DNA from 3 places in the Mitsuaria sp. CC2 genome. Region 2 is predicted to be linked to each of the others. Evidence: predicted binding sites of a transcription regulator. Region 2 holds the regulator's gene; each other region holds the start of a gene.
The links. Region 2 encodes LexA, which represses DNA repair genes until DNA is damaged. Its sites were predicted from a motif close to ACTGTATNNNNATACAGT; they were not measured.
Positions count from the first base shown of each region.

Region 1 (7,405 bases), on a different contig from region 2:
GCGAGTGCGCTTTCGAAGTTAGCCGCGCGCACAACAGGAGACTGTGCGCAGGCCGTTGACCGGTGCCTCATCCGCCGCCGATCGCTTCCTCCGAGTCTCCCGGAAGCAATGACTGAGGAATTTGGCTGAAGCGCCCTGATCCCCGCGCAAAAGAGATCGACCAGGTCACGTCGAAACGGTGGGCAGGCCACTGGGCGGGGATTCGGTCGTCGGGCAGGAGCTCGCTTGCCAGACGCGGGAGCTGATCATGTCTCCAGCACACCAGGACGGTACCGTCGAGGCTTCGCAGCGCATGGGCTAGAGCCTGGAGATCATCCCCATCGGACCAGCTGTCGTCTATCGTCAGGCCAAGGAAGCCGGCCAACGATTTGACGGTGTCCCGAGGTCGCGTTGAGGGATGCCGGTTCGTCGGCCGGGCGGCGACGATGTGCCGAGGGCAGTGGACAGGCCCGTCGCCACTATCGACTGCAGTTCCGAAATACCGCACCAAGGCTCCGGCCCGGCGCCAGCCGGGCACGCTGAGCGATCGAGAGTCATGCATGCCAGCTTCATCCACACCGCCAAAGTTGGCGGAGGGCTTCTCCGCATGTCTGATCAACATGATGCATGTCGACATCGCCCGACCATTTCATATCGCGCCTGCGATGGTCCTGCCTGCGACGCGTTGTAGACGTGAAATCCGCAGCCCCGCATCGCTCTCCCTTCCGGCAAGGAATGGGCGATGCAGATGACTGCGGACTGCGCAAAGCGCCGAATGCTGCCTGTTGGGGCAGCAAATCGATCACTACTTCGTCTTGCTGGACGAGGTGTCCGAAGAGCCGCTCGCGGCGCCAGGTAGGGTACCGCTCGATGCACTGGACAGGCTTCCGCTGCCCGACGCCGTCAACCCGCGATCATCGTGGGCGCCGGTTCCACTGCCGAGCGAGTTTCCGCCCTGGCCGTAGCGGGTCGCATCTTTGGTGTCCTGACCAGCTTGCTGCGAGACGCTGCCGCTTGATCCAGCGCCGCTACCTCCGGCGCCCTGGCGCGTCGAGCGTTCCGAGCGCCACTTGTTGAAGTCCTCGCTGAACTTCTGGTATCGCTCCTGACGCCAGCCGTGATAGTCGTTGTCCAGCGTGCGCATCTGCTCGTGGCGCCACTGTTCGTAGTCGGGGTCGTAGTGCTGTTGACGTCCTTGCGACTGCCATTGGGACTGACCATATCCGCCCTGATGGCTTCCTCGATAGTTGCGCTCTTCGTGGGTGCCGCCGTAGTGCTCACCCAGCGAGTTGGCATAGCTGTCCGCGCCGGAGGCGGCCATGCGCCCGTAGTCGCCTCGCCCGCTGTCTTCACGCCAGCCTTCATGACGAGGCCCCTGGTCGCGATAGCGACCCGAACTGCCCTGACCATAACCACTGGAAGTTCCATAGCTCGGGCTGCCATAGTTTCCGGACCCGCTGTAACTGTCCTGTCCACCGAAGCTGCCACCGCCGTAGTTGCCGCTCATCGAGCGATCGCGATCAGCACCCCAACCATCGTTCTGGTAGCCACCGCGATAACCGCCCTGGCTTTGCAGATCGCCATGGCTCCGGTAATCCCGGCGGTAATCACCACGGTATTCCTGGCCACCGCCATATCCGCCGTAGCCGCTGCCACGCGGTTCATCGCGGTCGGCCTGGAAGCTGCTGCCCTGATAGGCCGGCTCGTTCCGGTCGCGCGACGGATCGGATCGATAGCTTCCGTAGTTGCCGCGATCGCGGTCTTCATCGTCCCAGGCATTTCCCGGGCGTTGGTCTTGTCTTCCTCGTTGTCCATACTGGTTCATGGCGACTCCTTTAAAGCCTCAAACCGGTTGTCGAATCCGGCGGCGCCCGCCGCCGGCTCCGTGGTTCAGCTGGCAAGGAATGTGCCGCTTCCGTTTCTGCCCTGCGCATGAACAGCATCTTCAGATGCGGCACTGCAGCGCAAGTGTCTTCTGTGGGATCGCAGCCCTCTCACCTTGAGGCATCTTCGGTCACATGTCAGTTGAGGCGGGATGAAGATGTCTACCGTCCTTTATGAAAGGTACAGGCTGTAAGGCTTGCCAGCTGTACACATCTCGTACGCTGGATAGGATTTGCAGGACATGTCAGCGCAACCATCAGTTCTTGTTCTAGATGACTATCCAGACGCAGCGGAAGCGGTGGCGGCGTGGCTCTGCCTAGCCGGGTGGAACGCCATCTGTACCACCACCGTCGAGGATGCCCTCTCTCGCTTGCGCCTGCAGCGGCCGTCCGCCGTCATCATGGAACCATATCTTCGGGCTGGAAGCGCTTTGCCTGTCGCAATGGCTGCCAGAAAAGCCGACGTCTGTCCGTTGTTAATCGCGCTGACATGGAGCGCTCGTACTGGCGATCACACCGCGTATGAGCCAACTCTTTTCGATTTCAACTTTCCCAAACCCGTGTCGATGCAGAGGCTAGCTGCTGCGCTTGAATCCATCCAACGGCCCAGCGGTCGAATTTGTTAGCGCGCTGGCGTTCGGCAGCTCGCTTGTTTGAATAGGCCGATGTCGCCGATATTGTTGACACTCTCGAGACGCACGACGCTGTGGTGCCTCGGCCGCGTGACTCTTGGGCACTCCGCTCGCAGCGATGTCGCGTATGTCTAACTGCTCGTCGCGCCTCCCGGCTCTGCCATCTTCCGGTGCTGCTCGGCCAAAATTTCAGCCGGCGTGACGTTGGCAAGCACCGCCTGGACCTTGTTCTTCCAGCCAGCAACCACGGAACTCTCTCCCTCCTCCATCGCGTCAAAGCCCGTCTTGGCGACTTCTGCAGGGGGCTGCTTCTTGTCGCTGCCAACCTTGGTATCGGTCAGGTCTGCGCGACGGAAAAACTCCGTGTCGGTCGGTCCGGGCATCAGCACTGTGACAGAGACATTGGTGTCCTTCAGCTCGTTGCGAAGTGCGTACGCAAAGGAATCGATGAACGCCTTCGTACCGTTGTACACGGCTTGGAACGTACCCGGCATCAAGCCAGCGATGGATCCGGTGATCAGGATTTTTCCGGCGTTTCGCTCGCGCATGCTGCGCCCGATGCGCTGAATCAAATCCAGTGTCCCAGTGATGTTGGTATCGATGACATGCCGCACCGCCTTGAAGTCCTGATCGAGGAAGGCGTGGCCCAGTCCGTGTCCAGCATTGGCCATCAGCGCCGCCACTTGGCTACCGCCGATCGCTGCATGAAGCGCGTCGACACCGTGCAGGGTGGACAGATCCGCATCGACCGTCTTGACTTCGGCGCCCAGTGCGCGACATGCCTCAGCAGTCTCCTCGAGAGGACGGTCCGCCGCGATCAACAGGTTGTAGCCATGACGTGCGCATTCCAGCGCGAGCTCCCGGCCGATGCCGCTCGACGCGCCAGTGACCACGGCCAGCGGCCTTCCAGGGATGTCGTTGATGTTCATGTTGGCTCCATGGTTGAGGTGAGAGCGCTCAAGCTCCGCTGAACGGCGTCAGCACAACCTTTCGGCAGTTTTCTTCCTTCTTGTTGAAGATGTCGTAACCGCGCGCAGCTTCCTCCAGAGGTAGGCGATGACTCACGATCAGCTCCGGTTTCAACTCCCCGCTCTCGATGTGACCAAGCAGCCCTGGCATGTGGCGTTGCGCGTGCGTTTGGCCGCTCGCGAAGCTCAGCCCCTTCTCGAAAGCATCGCCGAATAGGAAACCATGGATGAAGCCAGCGTACACCCCGGGCACACTCACGATTCCGCCGCGGCGCGTCGCGGCGATCGCCCACCGCAGCGCCGTTCCGCTCGAGCCTTCCAGCTTCAGCGTGGACAGCACCGTTTCGACCGTGCTCCCCTTGGCCTCGAAGCCGACTGCGTCGATTGACGCGTCTACGCCGCGGTGGTCGGTCTGCTCGATGATGAGCTGCGCAGGATCATCGATCTGGTCAAAGTCGATCGGGAGAACGCCGTACGTCTCTTTCGCAAAGGCCAGACGATAGGAGTGATGGTCCACCATGAAGATGCGGTCCGCTCCGAGCAGGCGCGCGCTGGCCGCTGCCATCATGCCTACGGGCCCGGCACCGAAGATCGCGACGCTGGAGCCCGGGGTGATCTGCGCATTCAGCGCGGCTTGGTAGCCAGTTGGCAAAATGTCTGAGAGGAACAGGACCTGCTCGTCGCTCAACCGCGTATCGGGAATCACCAGCGGTCCGACATTCGCCTTGGGAACGCGTACGTATTCGGCTTGCCCTCCTGCATACCCGCCATAGAGATGGCTGTAGCCGAAGAGCCCGGCGCCAGGCCGGATGTCCTTTTTGTTGAGGATTGCCCCTCGTCCGGGATTGGTCGTCTCGCAAGCGGCGAAGAGCTTTCGTCCGCAGAAGAAGCAGTCGCCACATGAGATTGTGAAAGGCACAACCACGCGGTCGCCCCGCTTGACGTTCACAACGCCTCGTCCCACCTCCTCGACGATGCCCATGAACTCGTGGCCCAGGATGTCCCCGGACTTCATGTCAGGGATCTTGCCGCGGAAGATGTGCAGGTCGGATCCGCAGATTGCAGTCGCTGTGACGCGAAGCAAGATGTCGTCGTCAGCGGCAAGCACGGGGTCGGGGACGTTGTCGACACGCACGTCGTGTGCGCCGTGGTAAGTAAGAGCGCGCATGGCAGGCCTTTCACCGGGAGGATTGTTTGTGCGGCTCTCCGAGGCAAAGTTGGCGCCCGAAACTTGTCCGATACAGTTAGCCGATGAGCAAAACGCTGCTGCTGGTGGACGACGCGATGGTTCAACGCGAACGCGTTGCGAGAGGCCGTGCGGGAAGTCCGGCCGGCGATCACCGTCCTGGTCGCCGAGAATGCCGCGCGGGGCCTACGGCTGCTGCAGAATGACCGCCATGATTTCGCAGCGGTTCTTCTGGACTTGGCTTTGCCTGACTTGCCTGGTCTGGAACTCTTGATGGACCTACGTGCTGCAGCGGAAACGAAACGAATTCCTGTGGTGGTGCTCACACGGTCGGAACTCGACGCGGACCTTTGGGCCAGTTACAAGGCCGGCGCCAACGCGTATGTCGTCAAAGCGCTCCCGGGCGAAGCACTCGTACGGCAGCTACGCCTCACGGCGGAGTTTTGGTGCAACCACAACGTAAGAGTGCCCGGCTTGCGCTGAACGTCGCCGGTGCATCCACCTTGGCGGCGCAACGCGCCTGCTGGTTGCGTTGGAGCTCTTGCGGGAAGGCCGATCTACTGCATATAGGTCGACTTCGGATGTTCCCCATGCTGGTCTAGATCCCGCGACTCCAAGAACTGAACTCGCCGACCGATCCGGTTCAACCATGCTTGAGTCTGGTCATTGAGTGCCTTTAGTTGGTGAGGCTGGATCTGCCGAACCGAGTGCTCGATCTGCTCCTCGAAGCACCTTTGCAACTGCAACGGTTGAGGGTGGGTGTCCACGGCCGCGCAGAGCAATGCCTGAAGGTTGGTAGCCTGCAGATGGAGCGCGTACAGCGCTTCGGTCATCGCCTCCATCTGGCGGTGCATTGACTGCAACGCGGCAAGGACCGAATCATCTTCGGTAGGTTGATTCGCTTGTTCCATCAGAGCCTCCGTCCAGATCCGTTTGGTAGCTGTTTCTGGCAGGCCGGGTGCCTGCCAGATTGGCAACTCGGAGCGGGGTCATAGGCTGCCGGGAAGACTGCGTTTGCCATCAAACCACGAGGTTGTTAAAAGCGCGGCGGCCTGATCGCTGCGATTCAAGGAGGCACTCTTCATCGGAACCGTCCCCTGTCAGCTTCCGTCGGACTTTTGCGGCAAGGCTCTTTCCGACTTGGTGGTCTGCCGGAGCCAGACGCCCTGACCGGTAGGCGCGCCACACCTTGCCCTTTCAGGCCGTCCGCTTCTGTGATCGATCTCGCACCGAACCCCAGCTGAGCTAGAGCGTCCCCCACCCTGGCTGGACATCAGCTAGGCTTGCATATACTGTATGCATATACAGTCTTGTTGCCGAAGAACGATGTCACCCGCACCGCTCGGGCTGGCGGGAGCGTCGCCTCCCGTCGCCCTGACCTCCCCCAGTCAGAACACGATCGCCGGTGCCCACGCCACGGTTCATGAACCTTTGGCGGCCACAGTCGAAGCAGCGCTGTGGCGAGGGAATCAACTCGGAGGTTTGGGCGCTGGCGTGGAGCCCTCGGGGTTTGCGCAGCTGGATGTCGTGTTGCCCGGTGGGGGCTGGCCGTGTGCAGCGCTGACCGAGGTGCTGGTCAGTCAGTTTTCCGTCGTGGAGTTCCGTCTACTCGCGTCCATGATGGCGGCCATTACCCAGCGAGGTCGTACCGTTGCGCTAGTGGGACCTACGCTTTGGCCGCATATGCCCGGCCTTCGTCACCATGGGGTGGACGATCGCCATCTGGTCTGGGTGGATGTCGATGCCCCGAAGGATCGCTTGTGGTCGACCGAGCAACTGGTGAAGGCCGGCAGCTGCGGTGCGGTCATCGCCTGGCTGCCGCTGGTGCGTGCAGAGCAAGTCCGCCGGCTGCAGGTGCTCGCTGCGCGCTGCACAGGCCCAGTGTTCCTTTGCCGGCCGGAGTCGGCGGCACGGGATTCTTCTGCTGCGCCGCTGCGCGTCGTGTTGCGGGTGGCGACCGACTGGCAGATCGCCGTTCAAGTACTCAAGCGCAAGGGCTCTCCCGTGGAGGGGCAACTTCAGTTGCCGTCCATGCCCGGCGGCTTGAACAAGATCATGACCCCGAGGCTGCGCTACCCGAGTCGCCTCGTTGCCGTCGAGCCAAGCCATGCTGTGGACAGCCCTGTTGCTGCCGCCGTGCGCCAGCCAGAACCCGTCCTTGAGCCTTCCCAGTCCTGACGCACTTCGAGCCGTGGCCGTCTGGGCGTTGCAGTTCACGCCCCGCGTCGCCATCTCTGAAGATGCCGTCCTGATGGAGGTCGAGGCTAGCACTCGCCTGTTCGGCGGCAAGCGAGCATTGCGCGACCGTGTCGTGGCTGAAGCTCAGGAGCTTGGAGTCGTACAGGTCGCTTGGGCGGCCACCAGCTTGGGCGCTCACGCCTTGGCTCGCTCACGCATCGAGAACGGCTTCAAGAGGCCGCTTGAAGAAATGCTCGACGCGCTGCGCATGGAATGCCTCACCGCGGTCCGGCCGCATTCGACGACCCTCGCGCAGACGGGCTGCAGGAGTCTGGGCGACGTGCGCGCTCTGCCGCGCGGCGGCCTCAGTCGGCGGTTCGACAAAGAGCTTCTGCAGGCCCTCGACCGAGCTTACGGCCGTGCGCCGGAGGTGCACGTCTGGGAGGTGTTGCCGGACACCTTCAATGCCAAGCTCGAGTTGCCATTCCGGGTGGAGCATGCGCCGGCGCTGTTGCAAGGCGCGCGACGGCTGCTTGTGCAGATGTGCGGATGGCTCGCCGCGCGCCACGCTGGCGTGAC
Region 1 is NZ_JARVXN010000016.1:6,561-13,965, forward strand. It holds gene PV762_RS11845 (hypothetical protein) at 785-1,804, opposite strand; gene PV762_RS11850 (SDR family NAD(P)-dependent oxidoreductase) at 2,626-3,423, opposite strand; gene PV762_RS11855 (zinc-dependent alcohol dehydrogenase) at 3,452-4,630, opposite strand; gene PV762_RS11860 (response regulator) at 4,766-5,131, shown strand; gene PV762_RS11865 (hypothetical protein) at 5,206-5,559, opposite strand; gene imuA (translesion DNA synthesis-associated protein ImuA) at 5,975-6,826, shown strand; gene PV762_RS11875 (Y-family DNA polymerase) at 6,756-7,405, shown strand, end outside.
Region 1: imuA (translesion DNA synthesis-associated protein ImuA) is a predicted target of LexA. The motif match lies at 5,940-5,957, and genes of this name have one in related genera.

Region 2 (7,405 bases):
CGTGCTCGCGCACGAGCTGGAGATGGCCGGCCGCGACCTGCCGCTGACGCCGGCGCAGATCTTCAAGGCCGTGGGCACCGTGCACAAGCGGATCAAGGGCTCGTACGCCGTGATCGCGCTGATCGCCGGCCACGGGCTGCTGGCCTTCCGCGACCCCTACGGCATCCGGCCGCTGTGCTTCGGCCAGGCGGCCGACGGCGAGGTCATGGTCGCCAGCGAAAGCGTGGCGCTTGAAGGCACCGCGCACACGCTGACGCGCGACCTCGCACCTGGCGAGGCGCTGTTCATCGACACCCAGGGCACGATCCACACGCAGCAGTGCGCCGAGCACCCGACGCTGAACCCCTGCATGTTCGAGTTCGTCTACCTGGCGCGCCCGGATTCGGTGATGGACGGCATCTCGGTCTACCAGGCGCGCCTGAACATGGGCGAGACGCTGGCCCAGCGCCTGATCTCGACGATCCCCCCGAGCGAGATCGACGTGGTCATCCCGATTCCGGAATCGAGCCGGCCGTCGGCGATGCAGCTCGCGCACCGCATCGGCAAGCCGTACCGCGAAGGCTTCGTCAAGAACCGCTACGTGGGTCGGACCTTCATCATGCCGGGCCAGTCCACGCGCAAGAAGTCGGTGCGCCAGAAGCTCAACGCGATCGGCCTGGAATTCAAGGGCCGCAACGTGCTGCTGGTCGACGACTCCATCGTGCGCGGCACCACCTCCAAGGAGATCGTGCAGATGGCCCGCGAGGCCGGCGCGAACAAGGTCTACCTGGCCTCGGCGGCGCCGCCGGTGCGCTTCCCCAATGTGTACGGCATCGACATGCCGACCAAGGAAGAGCTGATCGCCCATGGCCGCTCGATCGAGGAGATCCGCCAGTTCATCGGCGCCGACGCGCTGATCTACCAGGACGTCGACGCGATGAAGCGCGTGGTGGGCCAACTGCGCCCGGGGCTGAACGGCTTCGAGGCCTCCTGCTTCGACGGCACCTACATCACCGGCGACGTCTCGGTCGAGGACTTCGCGACCATGCAGGCGCAGCGCAAGTCGCAGCCCGAGGAAGAGGACCTGCCGGCACGCAGCCGCCTGGCGCTGCAGAGCGGCGGAGACCAATGATGAGCCATGAGAAGAAGGGCGGCATCCCGCGCGTGGACCTGCCGGCCGACGTCCGGCTGGACACGCTCGCCGTCCGGGAAGGCCTGCCGCCGTCGCTCTGGGGCGAGAACTCGGAAGCGCTCTACCTGACCAGCTCCTTCGTGCATCCGGACGCGGCCACCGCCGCGCGCCGCTTCGCCAACGAGGAGGAGGCCTTCGTCTACAGCCGCTTCTCGAATCCGACGGTCATGATGATGGAGCGCCGGCTTGCCGCGCTCGAAGGCACCGAGGCGTGCATCGCCACCTCGTCCGGCATGTCCGCGATCATGCTGCTGGTCATGGGCCTGCTGAAGTCGGGCGATCACGTGGTCTGCTCGCGCTCGGTGTTCGGCTCGACCATCAAGCTGCTGCAGGGCGAGTTCGGCAAGTTCGGTGTCCAGACGACCTTCGTGTCCCAGACCGATCTGGCCGAGTGGAGGCATGCGCTGCAACCCAACACGAAACTGCTGTTCGCGGAGACGCCGACCAATCCACTGACCGAGGTCTGCGACGTCGCCGCGCTGGCCGAGATCGCGCATGCGCACGGCGCGCTGCTAGCGGTGGACAACTGCTTCGCCTCGCCCGCGCTTCAGCAGCCGGCGAAGATGGGCGCGGACTTCATCATCCATTCCGGCACCAAGTATTTGGACGGCCAGGGCCGCGTGATCGCGGGCGCGATCTGCGCCTCCGCGAAACATGTCGACGAGGTGTTCACGCCGGTGATGCGCTCGGTGGGCATGTCGCTGTCGCCTTTCAACGCCTGGGTCGTGCTCAAGGGCATGGAGACGCTGTCGGTGCGCATGAAGGCGCAGACCGCCAGCGCCGCCGTGCTGGCCGAATGGCTGGAAGTGCATCCCGGCGTCGAACGCGTCTATTACCCGGGCCTGAAGTCGCATCCGCAGCATGAGCTTGCGATGCGCCAGCAAGGCGGCCAGGGCGGGGCGGTCGTGTCGTTCATCGTGAAGAACGCTGGCGACGACAACGGTCGCGCCGCCGCCTTCCACGTCATCGACCGGACGAAGATCTGCTCGATCACCGCCAACCTCGGCGACACCAAGACCACCATCACGCATCCGGCCAGCACCTCGCACGGCCGGCTCACCGAGCCGCAGCGCCAGGCCGCCGGCATCACGCAGGGCCTGATCCGCGTCGCGGTCGGCCTGGAAGACATCGAAGACATCAAGGCCGATCTGGCCCGCGGTTTGAATTCCCTATGACGACTCCCTCCACGCCGGCCACGCCGGTCCGCACCCGCATTGCTCCGTCGCCGACGGGTTTCCTGCACCTCGGCACGGCGCGTACGGCCTTGTTCTCGTGGGCCTACGCGCGCCACCACGGCGGCGAATTCGTGCTGCGCATCGAGGACACCGACGTCGCGCGATCGACGCAGGATTCGGTCGAGCAGATCCTCGCGTCGATGAAGTGGCTGGGCCTCGACTACGACGAGGGCCCGATCTATCAGATGCAGCGCCTGGAGCGCTATCACGCGGTCATCGAGCAGATGATCGCGGCCGGCACCGCCTACCGCTGCTACTGCTCGCCCGAGGAACTCGCCGCGATGAAGGCGGGCCAGGAGGCGCGCGGCGAGAAGCGCCGCTACGACGGCACCTGGCGTCCGGAGCCGGGCAAGACGCTGCCGGCGATTCCTGCTGGCATCGAGCCGGTGGTGCGTTTCAAGAATCCCGTCGACGGCGATGTGACCTGGGACGACCTTGTCAAGGGGCCGATCACGATCAACAACCGCGAGATCGACGACCTCATCCTGCTGCGTCCGGACGGCGTGCCGACCTACAACTTCGCGGTGGTGATCGACGACTGGGACATGAAGATCACCCACGTCTTCCGCGGCGACGAGCACATCAACAACACACCCTGGCAGATCAATCTCTTCAACGCGCTGGGCGCGGCACTGCCCGCGTTCGGCCACATTCCCGTGATCCTGGGCGATGACGGCCAGAAGCTGTCCAAGCGTCGCGGCGCGGTCAGCGTCACCGCGTACGAGGAGGACGGCTACCTGCCCGAGGCGATGCTGAACTACCTGTCGCGCCTGGGCTGGAGCCACGGTGACGACGAGCTCTACAGCGTGACGCAAATGGTCTCGTGGTTCGACGGCAGCCACATCTCGAAGAGCCCCGCGCAATGGGATCCGGCCAAGCTGGAATGGGTCAATTCGCACTACATCAAGCAGGCGGACGACGCGCGGCTGGCGGCGTTGGTCGCGGCGCAACTGGCCAAGCGCAGCCTAGCCGCGCCGGAGCGTCTCGAAGCGATGTGCGGGTTGTTCAAGGACCGCTGCAGCACGACGGTCGCGCTGGCGGACTGGCTGGCGATGTACGTGTCGCCGGTGACGATCAGCGACGCCGACCGTGCTCAGCACCTGACTGATGCGGTGAAGCCGGCCGTGCTGGCGTTGGCGGACAAACTTGAGGCCCTTGCGGTCTGGGACAAGGCCTCGATCAGCGCCACGATCAAGGAAACGATCACGGCACACGGCCTGAAGATGCCGCAACTGGCGATTCCCGTTCGGGTGTTGAGCTGCGGCCGTTCACAGACCCCCTCGGTGGATGCGGTGCTGGAACTTTTCGACAAAGAAATTTTGTTGAACCGCTTGCGTTCCGTTTAAAACTCGATCTATACTCTCGTTCTCGCTTGAACAGCGCGTTGTTCGAAACGAACTTCGAAGCGGCAGACGATGAATTTAAACGGGGAGCGCGAGCTCCCCGATGAAATTCAGAAAGCCGAAAAGAAGCTGGATCGAATTCCCCGAAGGGGGTATAGCTCAGCTGGGAGAGCGCTTGCATGGCATGCAAGAGGTCAGCGGTTCGATCCCGCTTACCTCCACCAAACTTCAGTTTGCGTGGCGCGCGGTTCAAGGAAGAAGGTTTTGTCCCCTTCGTCTAGAGGCCTAGGACACCACCCTTTCACGGTGGCTACAGGGGTTCGAATCCCCTAGGGGACGCCAAGTTTCGAACTTGGTTGCTGACCAGAGATTGAATGAGAAAATCGAAAAATTCTTCGGAAATCGATTTGATCGTTGTCAAAATCAGGTACAGTAACGAAATCGACGCAGTGATGACATCAAGCAATTGATGAAATCAACGCGGGAAGAGTTTGATGCGATAGATCGAAAGGTCTTGAGTATCTGGAGTGGTAGTTCAGTTGGTTAGAATACCGGCCTGTCACGCCGGGGGTCGCGGGTTCGAGCCCCGTCCACTCCGCCAACACAGTTGAGACTCGGGCAGCGTACCGATTCGATGCGAAAGCATTCGGGGGTATAGCTCAGCTGGGAGAGCGCTTGCATGGCATGCAAGAGGTCAGCGGTTCGATCCCGCTTACCTCCACCAGAATACCTTCGGGTGTGATGGTTGCTCAGTACGCACGGTTCGAGTCAAGACAGCAAGTCCAGTCCCCTTCGTCTAGAGGCCTAGGACACCACCCTTTCACGGTGGCTACAGGGGTTCGAATCCCCTAGGGGACGCCAAGTACGACAAGGCTTGGCTGCAGCGAGGTTCCGAGAGGAATCGATGGTTTGCAGCGAAACTTGTTCGCAAATGATATAGATGCACTCAATAGCGTCTTATCTGGAGTGGTAGTTCAGTTGGTTAGAATACCGGCCTGTCACGCCGGGGGTCGCGGGTTCGAGCCCCGTCCACTCCGCCAACATTGAAACCCTGTCGATGCAAATCGTCAGGGTTTTTTCTTTGGCCGATTGTTTTGGCCAAGGATCAGAGGTCTGGATACTCGCGCTTTCGCTGCGCCGTATAACTCCACCAATCCCGGGGAGGGCCGCCGTTCATGAAATCGACAGCGGCCATATAGGTATCCAGCACGCAGGGATCATGACGCTGACCGGTCAGTTTGCAGATCCGCTGATATAGCGCAAAGGCGTCCGCGCCGACGAGATCCGCTGGTTGATGAATCCCCATCGCCTCGAAATCCCGCACCATCGCCGGCCCGATGTTGGGAATCTGCCGAAGTGATGCACAGTCGGCGGCCGAGGCTGCTTTGGTGTGCGTCTTTCGCGCGCTCATGGGCGGATCCCGGCGCTCAGTGGAAGCCGCCGGAGCGGATCAGGCCGACGGCCAAACCTTCGATCGCGAACTGCTCGTCGGGGGGCACCTCGATCGGCTGGAAATCGGGGTTTTCGGGCAGCAGGCGGATGCCGTCGGCGTGGCGCTGGAAGCGCTTCACCGTGACCTCGTCGCCGATGCGCGCGACGACCACCTGGCCGTTGCGAGCCTCGCTGATCTTCTGCACCGCGAGCAGGTCGCCGTCCATGATGCCGATGTCCTTCATGCTCATGCCTTTCACGCGCAGGAGGTAGTCCGGCGCCTTCGAGAACATCGAAGCGTCGACGCTATAGTGCTGCTCGACGTGTTCTTCGGCCAGGATGGGCGCACCGGCGGCGACACGGCCCACCAGCGGCAAGGTCAGCTGTGCGAGGCTCGCCAGCGGCAGTGCGAACTGGCTGTGCTCCCGGGCGCGGTTGACTTGCCGCAGCGCGGTCGACGGCAGCCGGATCCCGCGCGCCGTACCGCCGACCAGCTCGATGACGCCCTTGCGCGCCAAGGCCTGCAGGTGTTCCTCGGCCGCGTTCGCGGACTTGAAGCCCAGCTGCTGCGCGATCTCCGCGCGGGTGGGTGGGGATCCGGTGCTCTCGATGCTGTCGCGGACCAGATCGAAGATCTGCTGTTGCCGGGCAGTGAGTTTGGGCGGAGTGTCCACGAGTTGGCCTTTGTTCGATTGAGGGGCGGATGTCGAAGACGGCGCAGGCCTTGGAAGGTTCGAAAGCCGCCTGAGAATTCATCCAGCATCTGGATTTTTATACAGGAGACGAGAAATTGCAAAGTGCGGCCCAGACCCTTGTGATCATCGGCACCGGGGGGACCATCGCCGGGGCCTCCGGCAGTGCGACGGACAACGTCGGCTACAAGGCCGGCTCGCTGTCGGTGGCGTCGCTGGTGGGCGCGGTGCCGGCGCTGGCGGCCCGCGCGCTGGAGGCTGAGCAACTGGCGCAGCTCGACAGCAAGGACATGGATCACGCGACCTGGGCGCGGCTCGCGCGTCGCGTGCAGGAGCACCTGGATCGCCCCGAGGTGCGCGGCATCGTGATCACGCACGGCACCGATACGCTGGAGGAAACCGCCTACCTGCTGCAGCGCGTGCTCGCGCCCGGGAAGCCGGTGGTCCTGACGGCGGCGATGCGCCCGGCGACGGCTATCCAGGCGGATGGACCGCAGAACCTGCTGGACGCCGTGGCTGTGGCCGAGGCCGACGGCGTACGCGGTGTCGTCGCGGTGGTCGCAGGGAAGGTATGGTCGGGGGGGGAGCTGCGCAAGACGCACACCTACCGCCTCGATGCCTTCGAGGCCGGACCCGACGCCGGTCCGCTGGCGGTGGTGGAGGAGGGGATCGTGCGCCGCTTCCGCGATTGGCCGCAGGGTGATGCCCTGGGCACGAAGGTGTTGCCCGCAGACGCGTCGCAATGGCCGTGGGTCGCGGTGCTCGCCAGCCATGCGGGCGCCGAGGCGCGTTCGCTCGAAGCATGGCGTGCGGCCGGACTCCAAGGCCTGGTGCTGGCCTGCACGGGGAACGGCACGCTGAACCGCGCGCTGGAGGCGCCGGTGCAGGCGCTGAAGGACGCGGGCGTTCCCGTCTGGCGGACGACGCGCTGCGCGCAGGGGCGTATCGTCGGCGCGAGCGACGAGCCGACGGCGGCGCTGTCGCCCTGGGCGGCGCGCATCGAATTGATGCTCACGCTGCTGCAATCCCGCTGAGTACGTCGCGCGCCGCGCTTCTCATCAACGACAAAGCGCCGGCAATGCCGGCGCTTTTTTCATCGCGGATCCGGAACGAACCGGACCCGGAGGATCAGACGATCGTCAGCGTGACGTCGATGTTGCCGCGGGTGGCGTTCGAGTACGGGCAGACCTCGTGCGCCTCGGCGACCAGCTTCTCCAGTGCGGCGCGGTCCATGCCGGGCACCGAGATCTTCATCGCGACGGCGATGCCGAAAGCGCCGGGCTTGTTGGCGTGAGGGCCGATGCCGACTTCGCTGGTGATCGAGACTTCCGCGGGCAGGGCGACCTTGTTGCGGCCGGAAACGGCCTTCATCGCGCCGATGAAGCAGGCCGAGTAACCCGCGGCGAACAGCTGCTCGGGGTTGGTGCCGGCGCCGTCGTCGCCGCCCAGCGCCTTGGGCGTGGACAGCTGGACCTTCAGGCGGTCATCCGACGATTGCGCGGTGCCTTGACGGCCGCCGGTGGCGGTGGCGGT
Region 2 is NZ_JARVXN010000033.1:62,178-69,582, reverse strand. It holds gene purF (amidophosphoribosyltransferase) at 1-1,111, shown strand, start outside; gene PV762_RS21755 (O-succinylhomoserine sulfhydrylase) at 1,111-2,346, shown strand; gene gltX (glutamate--tRNA ligase) at 2,343-3,752, shown strand; tRNA gene PV762_RS21745 (tRNA-Ala) at 3,898-3,973, shown strand; tRNA gene PV762_RS21740 (tRNA-Glu) at 4,016-4,091, shown strand; tRNA gene PV762_RS21735 (tRNA-Asp) at 4,274-4,350, shown strand; tRNA gene PV762_RS21730 (tRNA-Ala) at 4,398-4,473, shown strand; tRNA gene PV762_RS21725 (tRNA-Glu) at 4,535-4,610, shown strand; tRNA gene PV762_RS21720 (tRNA-Asp) at 4,713-4,789, shown strand; gene PV762_RS21715 (helix-hairpin-helix domain-containing protein) at 4,855-5,160, opposite strand; gene lexA (transcriptional repressor LexA) at 5,177-5,854, opposite strand; gene PV762_RS21705 (asparaginase) at 5,971-6,906, shown strand; gene PV762_RS21700 (organic hydroperoxide resistance protein) at 7,001-7,405, opposite strand, start outside.

Region 3 (7,405 bases), on a different contig from region 2:
GCGGCGCTCCTGCTCGCGCCCCAGCGCCGCGCGCCGGATCCCGACGCGCATCGCCCGCTTTGAGCGCGCCGTGATCGGGCCCGCGATGACGGTCATCAAGAACCTCCAGGCGGAGCTGAGCCGCTTCCGGCTGCGGCTGTTCGCCGCCGCCGCCTTCGTGCTCTTCTGCTTCGGCCTGCTCGTCGCACGCCTCGTCTACCTGCAGATCACGCAGCACGACGCGCTGCTCGAACGCGCCGAGACCAACCGCGTTTCCGTCGTCCCCATCGTGCCCAACCGTGGCCTGATCGTCGACCGCAACGGCGTGGTGCTGGCGAGCAACTACTCGGCCTACACGCTGGAGATCACGCCGTCGAAGGTGCCGGACCTTGAACGCACGATCGACGCGTTGTCCGCCGTCATCGACATCCAGCAGCGCGACCGCCGGCGGTTCAAGCGGCTGATGGAGGAAAGCAAGAACTTCGAGTCGCTGCCCATCCGCACCAAGCTGACCGACACCGAGGTGGCCCGTTTCGCCGCGCAGCGCTTCCGCTTCCCCGGCGTGGACATCAAGGCGCGGCTGTTCCGCAGCTATCCGATGGGCGACATCGGCGCGCACCTGCTGGGCTACATCGGCCGCATCAACCAGGCCGAGAAGAAGGCGATGGACGACTGGTCGGAAGAGGACGTCGCCAACTACCGTGGCACCGAGTACATCGGCAAGCTCGGGTTGGAGCAGGCCTATGAGCGCGAACTGCACGGCCAGACCGGGTTCGAGGAGATGGAGACCAGCGCGGGCGGCCGCGCGGTGCGCCGCCTGCGCAACCGCCCGCCGACGCCTGGCAACACGCTGCACCTGTCGGTCGACATCAAGCTGCAGGCACTGGTGGAGCGGCTCTTCGGCGACCGACGCGGCGCACTCGTCGCGATGGATCCGCGCAACGGCGAGGTGCTGGCCTTCGTCTCCAAGCCGACCTTCGATCCCAACCTGTTCGTCGATGGCATCGACGCGGACAGCTGGCGCGAGCTCAACGAGGACATCGACAAGCCGCTGCTGAACCGTGCGTTGCGCGGCACCTATCCGCCGGGCTCGACCTTCAAGCCGTACATGGCGATGGCGGCGTTGAACACGGGCAAGCGGGCCGCCAACGTGGTGATCCAGGACAACCTGAACTTCAGCTTCGGCGGCCGTGTCTTCGGCAGCGCCACCGGCGACCGCGCGGGGCCGAAGGACATGCGGCTGGCGATCGTGACGTCGTCGAACGTCTACTTCTATTCGCTGGCCAACGAGATGGGTGTGGACATGATCCATGACCAGCTCGAACCTTTCGGCTTCGGCCGCAAGACCGAGATCGACCTCCAGGGCGAGGTCACCGGCCTGCTGCCCAGCACCGAATGGAAGCGCCGGGCATTCAAGCGGCCCGACCAGCAGAAGTGGTACGCCGGCGAGACGATCTCGCTGGGCATCGGCCAGGGCCAGAACAACTTCACGATGCTGCAGCTGGCGACGGCGATGTCGACGCTGTCCAGCGGCGGCGAGCGTTACCGGCCCAGGCTGGTGCGGGAGATCGAGGACGTCGTCAAGCACGCGCAACGGCGCGTGGCGAGCGATGCCTTGGCGCCGCTGGCGCTGCGCAAGGCGGACGTCGACGTGATCCGCAACGCGATGCACGACGTGACGCTGGAAGGCACGTCGCGCGCGGTGTTCGCGGGCGCGCAATACCAGAGCGCCGGCAAGACCGGGACGGCGCAGGCGGTGGGCCTGCGTGCCGGCCAGACCTATAGCAGCATCAAGGCGGACGAGCGCAAGCGCGATCACTCGCTGTACATCTCGTTCGCGCCTTACCAGGCGCCGACCATTGCGCTGGCCTTGATCGTCGAGAACGCGGGCTTCGGCTCCGAGTCGGCCGCGCCGATCGCACGCCGCGTGTTCGACTACGTACTCACCGGGACTTACCCGAGCGAAGAGGACATCGCCAAGGTGCGGGTCGGCCAGGTCGGCGCGCCGATCGGCACGCCGCGCCGCGTCGAGGACATCCCGTTGCCCAACGCCGCGGCGAGCGCGCCGCAAGTGGCGGCTTCGGCGGCTTCGACCCCCTCGGCGGCCACGCCGGCCCAGGCGACGGCGGCTGCACGTCCCAACCGGGGAGCTTCACGATGAGTGCGGTCTTCAGCAAACCCAGTCTGTTGCAGCGCGTGAAACCGCTGTTCCAGGGCTTCGACGTCCCGTTGCTGCTCGCGATGGCCTGGCTGATGGGCCTGGGGCTGATGTGCATGTACTCGGCCGGCTACGACCACGGCACGCGTTTCGTCGATCATGCGCGAAACATGGTCCTGGCCATGGGCGTGCTGTTCGTGACCGCGCAGGTGCCGCCGCAGCGACTGATGCAGCTCGCGTTGCCCTTGTACGGGATCGGCGTGACCTTGTTGATCGCGGTGGCGCTGTTCGGCATCACGAAGAAGGGGGCGACCCGCTGGCTGTATGTGGGCACGCAGATCCAGCCGTCCGAGCTGCTGAAGATCGCCGTGCCGCTGATGCTGGCCTGGTGGTTCCAGAAGCGCGAGGGGCAGCTGCGGTTGCCGGACTTCATCGCTGCCTTCGTCCTGCTGGCCGTGCCGGTGGGCCTGATCGCGAAGCAGCCGGACCTGGGCACTTCGCTTCTGGTGCTGGGCGCGGGTCTGTACGTGATCTTCTTCGCCGGGCTGTCGTGGAAGCTGATCATCCCGGCGATGCTGCTGGCCGGCGCGGGCATCACCACGCTGGTGTTCAGCGAGGACCAGATCTGCCAGCCCGACGTGAAGTGGGTGGTGCTGAAGGACTACCAGAAGGACCGCGTCTGCACACTGCTGGACCCGACGAAGGATCCGCTGGGCAAGGGCTTCCACATCATCCAGGGCGAGATCGCGATCGGCTCGGGCGGCGTGACCGGCAAGGGCTTCATGAAGGGCACGCAGACGCACCTGGAGTTCATTCCGGAGCGGACGACCGACTTCATCTTCGCCGCCTACGGCGAGGAGTTCGGCCTGATCGGGGCGGCGGGGCTGCTGATCGGCTTCACCGCGCTGATCCTGCGCGGACTCGCGATCGCGCACGAGGCGCCGACCTTGTTCTCGCGCTTGCTCGCGGGCGCGATCACGCTGAGCTTCTTCACCTACGTGTTCGTGAACATGGGAATGGTGACCGGCATCCTGCCCGTCGTCGGCGTGCCCTTGCCGTTCATCTCCTATGGGGGGACGGCGATGGTGACGCTGGGCCTGTCGCTCGGCATGCTGATGTCGATCGCCAAGAGCCGGGGCGGGACGCAGCGCTGATCGGTCGGCAGGCTGGTCAGGAACCGGCGTTCGGCAACGGGTGAGCGGCGAAGCGCACGGTGAAGCGCGCTCCAGGGCCCCCGCCTTCCGATTCGGCCTGTCGACGCGCCCGCGTGTCGTCGACCGCGATCTCGGCCTCGTGCTGCTGGACGATCTCGCGCACGATCGCCAGGCCCAGGCCGGAGCCGTCCACGTTGGTGCCCAGCGCGCGGTAGAAGGGCTGGAAGATCTGCTCGCGTTCCGACTCGGGGATGCCCGGTCCGGAGTCCTCGACCTGCAGCACGCAGACCTGCCCGAACGGGTCCTCGACCACGCGCACCGTCACCGTGCCGCCGCTGGGCGTGTACAGCAACGCGTTGTCGACGAGGTTGCGGATCAGCTCGCGGATCAGCAGCGGATGTCCGTTGATCCGAAGCCCGGCCTGGCTGGCCTCCGGGCCCTCGTAGCCGAGATCCAGGCGCTTCTCCATGGCCCGCGGCACGAAGTCCCGCACCGTCTCGATCGCGAGTACGGCGAGGTTCACCTCGCTGCGCCGCGCGGCGTGCTCCTGGTCCTCGGCGCGCGCCATTGCCAGCAACTGGTTGACCATGTGCGCCGCACGTTGGCTCGACACCGCGATCTGCTTCAGGGAGCGGCGGAGTTCCGCTGGCGAGCTGCGGCCCTCGTCGATCTCGCGTTGCGCCAACTCGGCCTGCGTGCGCAGTCCCGCCAGCGGCGTTTTCAACTGATGCGCGGCATCGGCCAGGAAGTGCTTCTGCGAGCGGATCGACTGATCGAGACGTTCCAGCAGGTCGTTGATGGCCTGCACGAGCGGCGCCACCTCGTCGGGGATGCGCTGTTCGTCGATGGGGCTCAGGTCCGAGCTGTCGCGCGACCGGATGCGGCGCTGCAGATCGTTCAGCGGCGCGATGCCGCGCGCCAGCGCCAGCCACACCAGCAGCACCGCCAGCGGCAGGATCACGAACTGCGGCAGGATGACGCCCTTGATGATCTCGTTGGTCAGCCGCGAGCGCTTGCCCAGGGTCTCCGCGACCTGCACCAGCATCATCTTGTCGCTGCCCGCCATCCCCTCGGGCACCACCCACAGGTAGGAGATGCGGACCGCCTCGTTGTTGACCTCGTCGAACCGGCGGTTGACCTCCCACGGAACGACCGGCGGCTCCACCTCGGGCACCGGCAACTGTGCGTCGCCGCTGAGCAGCTCGCCGCGCAGGCCGAGCACCTGGTAGTAGACGGTGTCGGATTCGTCCGCGCGCAGCAGCGCGGCGGCTTCCGGCGCGAGTGCATACCGTGAGCGACCGCGCCGCGCCGCCGCGTCGCCCGGCGCGGGTTCGGTCACGACCTGCAGGCCAAGCGTGCGCGCCATCTCGTCGAGCTCGCGGTCGTAGGGCTTGTTGGCGATGCCCTGCGCCACCAGCCAGGTCAGCGCGACGCTGATCGGCCAGATGACCAGCAACGGCGCGAGCATCCAGTCGAGGATCTCGCCGAACAGCGAGCGATGGCCGGAGGAATCAGCCGCCATGCGGCAGCTCAGCCCGGAATCTTCTCAAGGCAGTAGCCCAACCCGCGCACGGTGGCGATGCGGATCGGGCCCTGTTCGATCTTCTTGCGCAGGCGATGGATGTAGACCTCGATCGCGTTGTTGCTGACTTCCTCGCCCCACTCGCACAGCCGCTCGACCAACTGATCCTTGCTGACGAGGCGTCCGGCGCGCTGCAGCAGCACTTCCAGCAAGGACAGCTCGCGCGCCGACAGCTCCACCATCTGCTCGTTGATGTAGGCGACACGACCCGTCGCGTCGAAGGTGAGCGGACCATGGCGGATCACGCTCGACGCGGTGCCCAGGCCGCGTCGCGTGAGCGCGCGCACGCGGGCTTCGAGCTCCTGCAGCGAGAACGGCTTGGCCATGTAGTCGTCGGCGCCGAGGTCCAGTCCCTTGACGCGTTCCTCGATGCTGTCGGCGGCGGTCAGGATCAGCACCGGCACGGATGAGCCTCTCGCACGCAGCCGTCTGAGCACCTCCAGGCCGTGCAGCTTCGGCAGGCCGAGGTCGAGGATCAGCAGGTCGAATTCATGGGAAGCGAGAGCCGCATCCGCCTCGCTGCCGCTGCCGACCTGATCGACGGCGCAACCCGACGCCCGCAACGAACGCAGCAGGCCGTCGGCCAGGACCTGGTCGTCTTCGGCGATCAAGATGCGCATGTGTCGTCCCCTCTGGTTATGGAGACATTTTAGGGAGCGCGCTTGCAGTGTTCCCTAGGCGTTTCCGAGGCGTCCGCCGGCGGTTGCGGGAGGCGTCCGGTCAGGCCGGCGACAGGTTCACGTGGGGATGCCTCCCACCGATGGCGGAAAGAAATGGGAATCACCCCAATTGGCTCATCCAGTGAGCTACCGACTGCCTAAGATGGCTGCATCAATCAATTCGGTACCGCACAGCGGGTCGATTGGTTCTACAAAGTACTGTACAGATATACAGATTCCGCCAATAATCCGGCGCAGCCACCAGGAGAAGATTGCATGGACGCCCCCGTGAAGAACGCCAACACCGAAAAAGCCAAGGCCTTGCAGGCCGCCCTCGCCCAGATCGAAAAGCAGTTCGGCAAGGGCTCCATCATGCGGTTGGCCGAAGGCGAGAAGATCGAGGACATCCAGGTCGTCTCCACCGGCTCGCTGGGCCTGGACATCGCGCTGGGGGTCGGCGGTCTGCCGCGCGGCCGCGTGGTCGAGATCTACGGGCCGGAATCCTCGGGCAAGACCACGCTGACGCTGCAGGTCATCGCCCAGATGCAGAAGCTGGACGGCGTGTGCGCCTTCATCGACGCGGAACACGCGCTGGACGTCCAGTACGCGCAGAAGCTGGGCGTCAACCTGCAGGAACTGCTGATCAGCCAGCCCGACACCGGCGAGCAGGCGCTGGAGATCGTGGACTCGCTGGTGCGCTCCGGCTCGGTGGACTTGATCGTGGTCGACTCGGTCGCCGCGCTGACGCCGAAGGCGGAACTCGAAGGCGAGATGGGTGACTCCCTGCCGGGCTTGCAGGCCCGTCTGATGAGCCAGGCGCTGCGCAAGCTGACCGCCACCATCAAGAAGACCAACTGCACCGTCGTCTTCATCAACCAGATCCGGATGAAGATCGGTGTCATGTTCGGCAGCCCGGAAACGACCACCGGCGGCAATGCGCTGAAGTTCTACGCCTCGGTGCGCCTGGACATCCGTCGCATCGGCTCGATCAAGAAGGGCGAGGAAGTCATCGGCTCCGAGACCAAGGTCAAGGTCGTCAAGAACAAGGTGGCGCCGCCGTTCAAGACGGCGGAGTTCGACATCCTCTACGGTGAGGGCATCAGTCGCGAAGGCGAGATCATCGACATGGGCGTGGCCAACAAGATCGTCGAGAAGGCCGGCTCCTGGTACGCCTACGGCGGCGAGAAGATCGGGCAGGGCAAGGACAACGCGCGAGAGTTCCTGCGTGAGAACGCGGACCTGGCGGTCGAGATCGAAAACAAGATCCGCGAGTCGCTGGGCATTCCGTTGCTGGGCACCGCGCCCGGCGATGCCGCCGAGTAAACGCGCTGCTGGACAACCGCTCTCGCTGAAGGCGCGGGCGGTCACCTTGCTCGCGCAGCGCGAACACAGCGCGGTGGAGTTGCGGCGAAAGCTGCTGCGCATCGCGCGTGATCGCGATCAGGACCCGTCGATGGACGTCGACGGCGACCCGGTCGATCTCGTCGATGAAGTCGAGGCTGTCCTGGTCTGGCTCAAGTCGAGTGGTTATCTCGAAGAGACGCGCTTCGTCGAATCTCGCATCCATGTGCGCTCACTGCGCTTCGGCCAGCGTCGCATCGAGCAGGAGCTCGCCCAGCACGGCTTGAGCATGAATGCAGACCAGCGGTCGGCGCTCGCCTCGGGAGAACTCGAGCGAGCTTGCGAGTTGCTCAGGCGAAAATTTGGGAGCGGCCCCGCGACCGATCCTTCCGATGTAGCCAAACGCATGCGCTTCCTCATCGGACGAGGCTTCGACTCCGATCTGGCGCGCAAGGCCTTGCGGCAGGTCGCCGCTGACGCCTGAAAGAGCGACAGCGCCTGAAACTCGCCGAAACTTCGTGCGTCACGAGCA
Region 3 is NZ_JARVXN010000031.1:179,673-187,077, reverse strand. It holds gene mreD (rod shape-determining protein MreD) at 1-63, shown strand, start outside; gene mrdA (penicillin-binding protein 2) at 86-2,140, shown strand; gene rodA (rod shape-determining protein RodA) at 2,137-3,291, shown strand; gene PV762_RS21260 (sensor histidine kinase) at 3,308-4,813, opposite strand; gene PV762_RS21255 (response regulator) at 4,822-5,493, opposite strand; gene recA (recombinase RecA) at 5,809-6,855, shown strand; gene PV762_RS21245 (regulatory protein RecX) at 6,902-7,357, shown strand.
Region 3: recA (recombinase RecA) is a predicted target of LexA. The motif match lies at 5,751-5,768, and genes of this name have one in related genera.